DNA from 3 places in the Mesorhizobium sp. B3-1-9 genome. Region 1 is predicted to be linked to each of the others. Evidence: predicted binding sites of a transcription regulator. Region 1 holds the regulator's gene; each other region holds the start of a gene.
What was found. The regulator PhoB, encoded in region 1, activates phosphate uptake and scavenging genes when phosphate is short. The targets are predictions, from matches to a motif close to TGTCATNNANCTGTCAT.

Region 1 (3,277 bases):
AAGGCATTCTCACCGAAAGCAAGGCCAGCGAGCCGACGGCGTTGAAACGCGGCCGGCCGCAGATCGGTCTGGCGCTGAACCCCGAAGCCGCCGCGGTGCTGACCGTGGTGCTGTCGCTGAACTTCCTGTCGGTCGCCGTGATCGATTATGCCGGCCAGGTGGTTGCCGAGGAGCAGCAGCGCCTCGACACGCTTGTCATGCCCCGCGACGAGTTGATCGGCGAATGCATGGCGATCGTCCGGCGCCGGCTGGGGGATCCCGACCTCGACGTGGGCAGCGTCGCCCGCATCGCCATGGGCATTCAGGGCATCACCGATTCCCATTCACGCGCCATGCTGTGGTCGCCGATCACGCCGCTGACCGACATCCCTTTCGCCGACCTCCTCGAACGGGAATTCGGTATTCCCGCCACCATGGAGAACGACTGCAACATGATGGCGGTGGCGCTGCAATGGCGCGATCCCGAGCGCTATCGCGACGACTTCATCGCCATCCTGCTCTCGCACGGTATCGGCATGGGCCTGGTGCTGAAGGGCGCGCTGTTCAGCGGCACACATTCCTCCGGCGGCGAGTTCGGCCATATGATCCATCGTCCGGGCGGCGCGCGTTGCCGCTGCGGCCGCCGCGGCTGCGTCGAGGCCTATGCCGGCAATTACGCGATCTGGCGCAGCGCCATGGGAATAAGCGAGGATGCCACGCCGACCGACGTCGGTGACGCCGATATGCGCGCGCTGGCCGCGAAAGCCCGGCAGGAGGACGGACCCGAGCGGGAGGCTTATCGCCGGGCCGGCGAAGCACTCGGTTTCGGCCTCGGCAGCCTGTTCGCCCTTATCGACCCGGCGCCTGTCGCCATGGTCGGCGTAAGCGCGGCCGCCTTCGACCTGATCGAGCCGGCGCTGCGAGAGGCGATCGCCCAGACCGCCGGCGGCCAGCACTCGGAATCGATCTCCTTCGACACCGAGCCGAACGAACTGCCGCTTATCCGCGAAGGCTGCGCCATGCGCGCGCTGACCTTCGTCGATCAGGAGATTTTCGCGCCGGGGGTGCAGGCCAGAGCGGGGGCCGGGAAGAACGTGGCCTGAGCGAACGTGGCGCTGAAGCCGCGAATCGCACCAACGTTGGAGATTGGCCGAAGCCACGGCGACTTCGTCATTCCAGGGCGGAGCAAGGAGCGAAGCGACGCGCGCAGACCCTGGAATCCATGCCGTTACCTCGATCGTACGGTGCAGCGGTGCAGAGTTCTGCGCCATAGCGGCGCGTGGAAGTCACGGAATGGATCCTCGGGTCTGCGCTGCGTCGCTACGCTCCTTGCTCCGCCCGTGGATGACGAAGTACAAGCGTCTCGGCTACCCATCAACGTGGTTGTTGGAAGTGCCTGACCCGTCAGGACTTTGGCGTCCAGGGACTAATCCTCCCTGATCGCGTAGCCCGCCCCGCGGATGGTGCGGATGACGTCCGGCATGCGGCCGTTGTTGACCGCCTTGCGCAGGCGCCCGACATGGACGTCCACGGTGCGCTCGTCGATATAGATCGTCTCGCCCCAGACATTGTCGAGCAGCTGGCTGCGCGAGAACACGCGGCCGGGATGGCGCATCATGAATTCGAGCAGGCGGAACTCGGTCGGCCCGAGCCGGATCTCGCTCTTCTTGCGGTAGACGCGGTGCGATTCGCGGTCGAGCACGATGTCGCCGACCTTGAGCACGCTGGACAGCACCTCCGGCTTGGCGCGGCGTAGCAGCGCCTTGACGCGCGCCATGAACTCGGGCGTCGAGAACGGCTTGACCAGATAGTCGTCGGCGCCGGTCGAGAGGCCGCGCACGCGGTCGCTTTCCTCGCCGCGCGCCGTCAGCATGATGATCGGCAGCCGCTCGGTCTCGGGCCGCATCCTGAGACGCCGGCAGAGCTCGATGCCGGAAACCGCCGGCACCATCCAGTCGAGCACGAGCAGGTCGGGAACGTTTTCCTGAAGGCGGATTTCGGCCTCGTCGCCGCGGGTCACCACTTCGACCTGGTAACCCTCGGATTCGAGATTGTAGCGGAGCAGCACCCCCAGCGGCTCCTCGTCCTCCACCACCATGATGCGTGGCGCGATCATCGGGGTAACCTTTTCGTCAGGCCGCCGGCGCCGACATTGCGGTCTCGTCCTGCTTCGGACGATTGGCGGGCAATTGCGTGCCGGTCAGCACATAATAGGCGTTCTCGGCGATGTTGGTCACATGGTCGCCGATGCGCTCGAGGTTCTTGGCGCAGAACAGAAGATGCGTGCAAGCGGTGATGTTGCGCGGGTCTTCCATCATGTAGGTCAACAGCTCGCGGAAGACGGACGTGTATTTGACGTCGATGCGCTCGTCGTCGTTGCGAAGCTTGGCCAGCGCCGTGGCATCGCCCACCATATATTCCTGGATCACGGCCTGCACCTGGATCAGCACCAGCTGCGCCATCGAATCGATCGAATGCGTGAGGTCGCGCGGCGCGGCGCTGACGCCGACCGAGCCGACACGCTTGGCGATGTTCTTGGCGAGATCGCCGATGCGTTCAAGGTCGCCCGCCATGCGGATCGAGCCGACCACGTTGCGCAGGTCGTCCGCCATCGGCTGCCGCTTGGCGATCAGCGTGATGGCGCGGTCGTCGAGCTCGCGCTGACGAGCGTCCATGATGGCGTCGTCGGAGACGACGCGCTGCGCCAGCGCATTGTCGGTCTCGAGCAGCGCCCTGGTCGCACCGCCGACCATGGAGCTGGCGAGATCGCCCATGTCGTTGATGAGCCGGCTGATCTGCCTCAGATCCTCGTCGAAGGAGGCGACGGTATGTTCGGCCATGATGATGTCCTCGTATGAACTCAGCCGAAGCGGCCGGTTATGTAGTCCTGCGTGCGCTTCTCGCGAGGCGAGGTGAAGATCTTCTCGGTCCGGTCGAACTCCACCAGCTCGCCCAGATACATGAACGCCGTCTGCCGCGACACGCGCGCCGCCTGCTGCATGTTGTGGGTGACGATGACGATCGTGTAGTCGGCCTGCAACTCGTCGATCAGTTCCTCGATCTTGGCGGTCGACAGCGGATCGAGCGCCGAGGCCGGCTCGTCGAGCAGGATGACCTCGGGCTTCACCGCCACGGTACGGGCGATGCACAGGCGCTGCTGCTGGCCGCCCGAGAGGCTGAGGCCGCTGGCGTTGAGCTTGTCCTTGACCTCGGTCCACAGCGCGGCGCGCTTCAGCGCCTGCTCGACGCGGCTATCCATCTCGGCCTTGCTGATCTTCTCATAGAGCCTGACGCCGAA
Region 2 (3,277 bases), on a different contig from region 1:
CATGACCGATCATATGCCCAGATTGCGTCCGGTTTTTGTGTGGGCCGCGCTTGGCGTGCTTGTAGCGGCAGGCGCCGCGCAGTCGGCGGCCGCCCTTCGGGAAGCCGACCCGATCACGCCGCCCGACGCCAGGACCGTACAGCAGATGTTCGCCGACGCGCCCGACGGCGTCGACCCGATCGTCACCGGCCCGGTCAGCGCCGCCTTCAAGCAGCGCCAGAAGGATGCCAACTGCGACACCGCGGTCTGGCCGAACGTTCCGCGGGCTTGCTATCCGGATTGATTTCGCCTTTGCCATAACGCGGCTAACGTCGCGATCCTTCGCGCCCCCCTCTGGCCTGCCGGCCATCTCCCCCACAAGGGGGGAGATTAGCAGCTTCGGCGCCTCGCTCATTCCTGCAACGTTGGAGATTGGCGAAGGTCGAGGTGACGGCCAATCTCCCCCCTTGTGGGGGAGATGCCCGGTAGGGCAGAGGGGGGCGCTGTCCCGCCAACCTTACCAATTTTCTCCAGGACCTTACGCGGACCGCACCGGATCGAGCGTCACCTTGTAAAGCTCGTTGTCGTCGCGATCCATCAGCCGCACGGTGAGCTGTTCGGTCGCGCCCGAAATATCGACCAGGCCGAAGAACTGCAGCCCGGCCGACGGCGGCAGATTCTGGCCCTGTTCGGCGGTCGGCGCCTTGATGAATTTCAACTCCGGCCCGAAGGTCATGTCGAGGTCGTTGGGGCCGAAGGTGCCGGCATGGATCGGGCCGGAGACGAATTCCCAGAACGGATTGAAATCCTGGAACTGCGCCTTGTCGGGGTTGTAGTAATGCGCCGCGGTGTAATGCACGTCCGCGGTCAGCCACACCGTGTTGGTGATGCCGGCATTCTTGATGAAGCGCAGCACGTCGGCGAATTCGAGCTCGCGGCCCTTCGGCGCGCCATTGTCGTTGTTGCTGACGGCCTCGAAACCGACCTTCTTGGCCGCATCGTCCCAGACGACGAGGCTGAGCGGCATGTCGGCGGCGATGACCTTCCAGATCGCCCTGGAATTGGCCAGCTCGCGCTTCAGCCACTTGGACTGCTCCTCGCCGATCATGCGCGACTTCGGCGTCAGCGTTTCTTCCATGTCGGGGCCGTTCGGGCCGCGATAGGAGCGCATGTCGAGGAAGAACACGTCGAGCAGCGGCCCATGCGAAATCTTGCGGTAGACGCGGCCTGGCTCCGACGGCTCGTAGCGGATGGTCGTCATCTCATGGAAGGCACGCGCCGCCCGGGCCGCCAGCACATGGATCGACTTTTCCTTGTAACGGTCGTCGGCGGTCAGGTCCTTGGAATCCGACCAGTTGTTGAGCACCTCGTGGTCGTCCCACTGGTAGAAGGTCGGGCAGATGGCGGAGAGGCCAAGCACATGCTTGTCCATCATGTTGTACTTCCACTGGTCGCGGTACTCGTCCAGCGTCTCGGCGACCTTGCGCTTGCCGTCGAGCATGACGACGTTCTTCCACTTGCCGCCGCCGGGCAGGTCGACCTCGTCCTTCAAGGCGCCGTCGGCATAGATCGTATCGCCGGAATGCAGGAAGAAGTCCGGCGTGTGCTTGGCGATCGTCGAATAGGTCTTCATGCCGGTCTCGTCGATGCCCCAGCCCTGGCCGGCCGTGTCGCCCGACCAGGCGAAGCGCACATCGCGCTTCGAAGACGGCGCGGTGCGGAAGCGGCCGACGATCGGCTCGGAGACGGCGTTGATGTCGGAGAGATCGGCCGCCACCATGCGGTAGAAGATATCCTGATCCGAGGCGAGGTCGGTGAGCAGCCGCTTCACCGTGTAGTCGCTGGCCGGCGAGGTGTCGAGCGGCGCGAGCCGCGTCGCATTGGCGAAGCTTTCGGTCGTCGACACCTCATACATGACGCGCGCCGGACGGTCGGTGCGGGTCCACACCATGCCGGAGGTGGCGTCGACGTCACCGGACTGGACGCCATGCGTGAAGGCCGGGCGCTGGCTGGCGCGGGAATAATATGGCAGCGCGAGACCGGAGGCGCCGACAAGGCCGAAGGCGCTGGCCGAGGTGACGAAAGCGCGGCGGGTCAACGAAAGCTTGTTCATGGCTGTCTCCGGATGGCGTTGAACGGGACCGCCAAGCTCTCGCCTCAATGTTTCAGGCGCATTTCGGAACCATGAAGTTTTGATAACAGTTCACCTTTCCCCGTCTCCCTTTGTGGAGAACGGGAAACCTGCGCCGGGAGGCGTGTCGAGATTCGGGTCAGGACGAGCCGAAAACGGCGGTCTCCGAGAACCGGAGCGGAGCGTACTCAAAGTACGTGAGCACCGGAAGCGCAGGAGACTGCTGTTTGCAGGCCGGCCTCACCCGAGTATCGACATGCCTCAAGCCGCCTGCGCCTCCGGCTCGAAAGCCGGCCTGTCGGTGTTGATCAGCAACGAGATGCACGCCGCCGCAATGCCGGTCATGCCGGCAATCAGGAACGCCAGCTCGTAATTGCCCTGCAGCTCGCGCATCGTGCCGCCAAAGGCGGCGGCCGCCGCGGCGCCCACCTGGTGGCCGGCGACAATCCAGCCGAACACGATCGGTCCGCTGCGATCGCCGAACGCCTCGTTGGCAAGCCTCAGCGTCGGCGGCACGGTGGCGATCCAGTCGAGCCCGTAGAGCACGGCGAAGATGACCAGGCTGGTCGCCGAGAAGCCCGAATAAGGCAGGTAGATCAGCGACAGCCCGCGCACCGCGTAATAGACGCCGAGCAGCTTGCGCGGATCGAAGCGGTCGGTGAGCCAGCCGGACAGCGTGGTGCCGATCAGGTCGAAGATGCCCATCATCGACAGCAGTCCGGCAGCCTGCACCTCGCCGATGCCCATATCGCCGCAGAAGGCGATGAGATGCGTGCCGACGAGGCCGTTGGTGGTGAAACCGCAAACGAAGAAGGTGGCGAACAGATACCAGAACACCCGGGTGCCGGCAGCCCGGCGCAGCGTGTTCAGCGTATGCGCCAGGAAATTGCCCTGCGATGCGGGCGACACCGGCGGCACGTCATCGGCATCGGCGCCGTAGCGCACCTGGCCGATCGAGGCGGGGCGCTCGGGCACCAGCAGCAGGACGAACGGGATCAGGGCCGCCGTCGCGATCGCCACGGCGGTCGCCACCGGCTTCCAGCCGCCGCTCTGCGCCAGCGAGGCGATCACCGGCAGGAAGATAAGCATGCCGGTGGCGCTGGAGGCCGACATCAGCCCCATCATCAGGCCGCGATTGGTCTTGAACCAGCGGTTGACGATGGTGGC
Region 3 (3,277 bases), on a different contig from region 1:
CGAGGATCGTCAAGGACCGCCCCATTGGCGACGACAACGCCAACGGCGTGCTGATGAAGCTGAACAAGTTCCGCCACTTCTACATGCCGCCCGACAAGCTGTCTTTCGCCGACAAGCGGCCGATGGTGGTCTGGCGGGGGCATCTCAATAATCCGCTTCGCACCCGCTTCGTGGAAAAGGCCGCTGACCTGCCGTTTTGCGACGCGGGTTCCCACAAGCCCGACGCGCCGGACGGATACCGCAAGCCGTTCCTGAACATCGAGCAGCAGCGACAGTATCGCTACATCGTCTCGCTCGAAGGCAATGATGTCGCGACAAACCTGAAATGGATCATGAGCTCCAATTCGCTCTGCCTGATGCCGGAGCCGACCTATGAAACCTGGTTCGCGGAAGCCCAGGTCGAGCCCAATGTCCACTACGTGCCGCTGCGGCAGGATTTTTCCGATCTGGTCGACAAGGTGGCCTATTTCGAAAAACACCCCGCCGAGGCGGGGCGGATAACCGCCGCCGCCAACGCCTATTGCCGCAAATTCGGCAATGAACAGGACGAGCAGGCGATCTCGCTGCTCGTCCTCTACAAATATTTCGTGCTGAGCGGGCAGATAAAGCCCGACGCGGAAGTCTGGCGCTTCATCGCCGGCTGAACGTCCAGCCGCAGCCCTAAGCGTGAGAGCGGTCGAACACCTTATCGGCCGCCCCGAAACGGTCCCTGGCGGTGAACTGCTGGTGCCAGTAGGGATAAAGCACCGGCGGCCGGCTGACGACGTCGAGGCGCTGCCGCTCCTCCTCGGTGAGCGAAAGGCTGGCCGCGGCGAGATTGTCCTTGAGCTGCGCCTCGTTGCGGGCGCCGATCACCAGCGAACTCACGGCCGGGCGGCCAAGCAGCCAGGCAAGCGCGACCTGCGCCCCTGAGACGCCGCGTGCCTTGCCGATCTCGTTGAGCACGTCGACGATGCGCCACAGGCGATCCTCGTCGCGGATCGGCGGTTCCTTCCAGCCGCCGACCTGGCGCGCGGTCGGGCTGTCGCGATGGTATTTGCCGGAGAGCAGGCCGCCCGCCAACGGGCTCCAGACCAGCACGCCCAGGCCCTGGTCGACCGAGATCGGCAGCAATTCATATTCGGCCTCGCGCGCTTCCAGCGTGTAGTGGATTTGCTGGGTGACGAAACGGGCCTGATGGCGGCTGTCGCTGACGGCAAGAGCCTTCATCACCTGCCAGCCCGAATAATTGGAGCAGCCGATATAGCGGATCTTGCCCTGGTTGACCAAGGTGTCGAGCGCCGCGATCGTCTCCTCCAGCGGCGTGAGCCCATCCCACTGGTGGACGAAATAGATGTCGATGACGTCGGTCCTGAGCCGCTTCAGGCTCTTCTCGCATTCGCGGATCAGATGGTGGCGCGACAGGCCTTCGTCATTGGGGCCGGTGCCGATGCGCATGCGCGCCTTCGAGGCGATCAGCACGTCGTTCTTGCGCTTGCCGCCAAGCGTCTCGCCGATGATCTCTTCCGACAATCCGTTGGAATAGACATTGGCGGTGTCGATGAGGTTGATGCCGGCATCGATGCAGGTGTCGATGATGCGTTTGGCTTCCGAAAGATCCGAATTGCCGACGGCGGCGAACGGACCGGCGCCGCCGAAGGTCATGGTGCCAAGCGTCAATGTCGAGATTTTCAAGCCCGATCGGCCCAGCGTGCGGTATTCCATGTCAGTCCTCGCAATTTGTTTGAAGAGGCGCCGTGGCGAGCGCCGGGAAGAGGCGAGGGGATTTGTAGGACAATTCCCGCCGCTTGTCGCCCCGCTATCGATACGGACCGATCACATATCTTCGAGGCCTGCTGCCGGGCGATTGCAATAAAACCGTCATTGCGCCTCTGTATCTCAGTCGACTTACGGAGTGTCCACCCGGAGCCGGAGCGGATTCCGAAGCGATGATGGCCGACAGGCAGACGGAGCTGCGCGATGAATGAAGTGAAACCGAATTCCGGGGCGAAGGACTGGCTGGAAGCCGAGCTCGAGGATACGCTCGACGAGGACTATGAGCTGGAGCTTTCCGAGCCGGCGCTCTCGCTCGAGATCGCCAAGATCTACAAGAAGTCGCATCCGCCCTCCATGGAGCGCATGACCTATTTCCGCGAGCTGCTCAGGCTGCAGTCGGAATTGATCAAGCTGCAGTCCTGGGTCGCCTACCACAAGAAGAAGCTGGTGGTGGTCTTCGAAGGCCGCGATTCCGCCGGCAAGGGCGGCGTCATCAAGCGCATCACGCAGCGGCTCAATCCGCGCATCGCCCGCGTCGTGGCGCTGCCGGCGCCGACCGAGCGCGAGAAATCGCAATGGTATTTCCAGCGCTACGTGCCGCATCTCCCCGCGGGCGGCGAGATCGTGCTGTTCGACCGCTCCTGGTACAACCGCTCCGGCGTCGAGCGGGTGATGGGCTTTGCCAATGGGGACCAAGTCGAGGAGTTCTTCAACGACGTGCCGGAATTCGAGCGTATGCTGGTCCGTTCCGGCATCACGCTCGTCAAGTACTGGTTCTCGATCACCGACGAGGAACAGCAGATGCGCTTCCTGATGCGCATCCACGATCCGATGAAGCAGTGGAAGCTGTCGCCAATGGACCTGCAGTCGCGCGTGCGCTGGGAGCAGTACACCAAGGCCAAGGAAGAGACCTTCGCCCGCACCAACATTCCGGAAGCGCCCTGGTTCATCGTCGAGGGCAACGACAAGAAGCGGGCGCGGCTGAACTGCATCGACCACCTATTGCAGCAGATGCCGTATGAAGAGGTTCCGCACGAGGACATCTCGCTGCCCGACCGCGTCTTCAACCCGTCCTACGAGCGCCAAGTGCTGCCGCGCGAGCTCTACGTGCCGGAGAAGTATTGAGGCCTTTTCCTTCTCCCCGTTTCACGGGGAGGTGAGGAGTGGTCCGCGCAGCGGGCGAAAAGCCAATTGCTTGGCTTTTCGAACGACGAACGCCCGAAGGGCGGATGAGGGGCTGCGCCGGCGTCGGCGATTGAGCCCCAATTCGCTGCCATTGCGGGCTTGCCGCTAATCTCAAAGGCCGCGCCGCCCTCATTGCCCTGCCGGGCATTTCTCCCCGTATAGTGACGGGAAGAAAGAGCTGTACTCACGCTCGCCCGATCATCACATGCAAAGCGTTCGCCGTCGCCACTTGCTCGTTGCAGCGATAGCCGAGCTTCACCATGTCGAGGCCGGCGAAAAGATGCTCGCCCGAGCCGAGCAGCACCGGCGAAATCGCCAGATGCATCTCGTCGATCAG

Region 2: a site for PhoB is predicted at 2,164-2,180, ahead of FJW07_RS25740 (alkaline phosphatase). Genes of this name have one in related genera too.
Region 3: a site for PhoB is predicted at 1,848-1,864, ahead of ppk2 (polyphosphate kinase 2). Genes of this name have one in related genera too.

Annotation. Positions count from the first base shown of each region.
Region 1 covers NZ_VFTJ01000020.1:73,704-76,980, forward strand. Annotated here, with positions in the region: gene FJW07_RS26165 (ROK family protein) at 1-1,082, shown strand, start outside; gene phoB (phosphate regulon transcriptional regulator PhoB) at 1,406-2,095, opposite strand; gene phoU (phosphate signaling complex protein PhoU) at 2,112-2,819, opposite strand; gene pstB (phosphate ABC transporter ATP-binding protein PstB) at 2,840-3,277, opposite strand, start outside.
Region 2 covers NZ_VFTJ01000019.1:111,300-114,576, forward strand. Annotated here, with positions in the region: gene FJW07_RS25735 (hypothetical protein) at 1-283, shown strand, start outside; gene FJW07_RS25740 (alkaline phosphatase) at 518-2,092, opposite strand; gene FJW07_RS25745 (MFS transporter) at 2,372-3,277, opposite strand, start outside.
Region 3 covers NZ_VFTJ01000003.1:381,550-384,826, forward strand. Annotated here, with positions in the region: gene FJW07_RS08075 (glycosyl transferase family 90) at 1-644, shown strand, start outside; gene FJW07_RS08080 (aldo/keto reductase) at 661-1,704, opposite strand; gene ppk2 (polyphosphate kinase 2) at 1,960-2,880, shown strand; gene FJW07_RS08090 (dihydrofolate reductase family protein) at 3,125-3,277, opposite strand, start outside.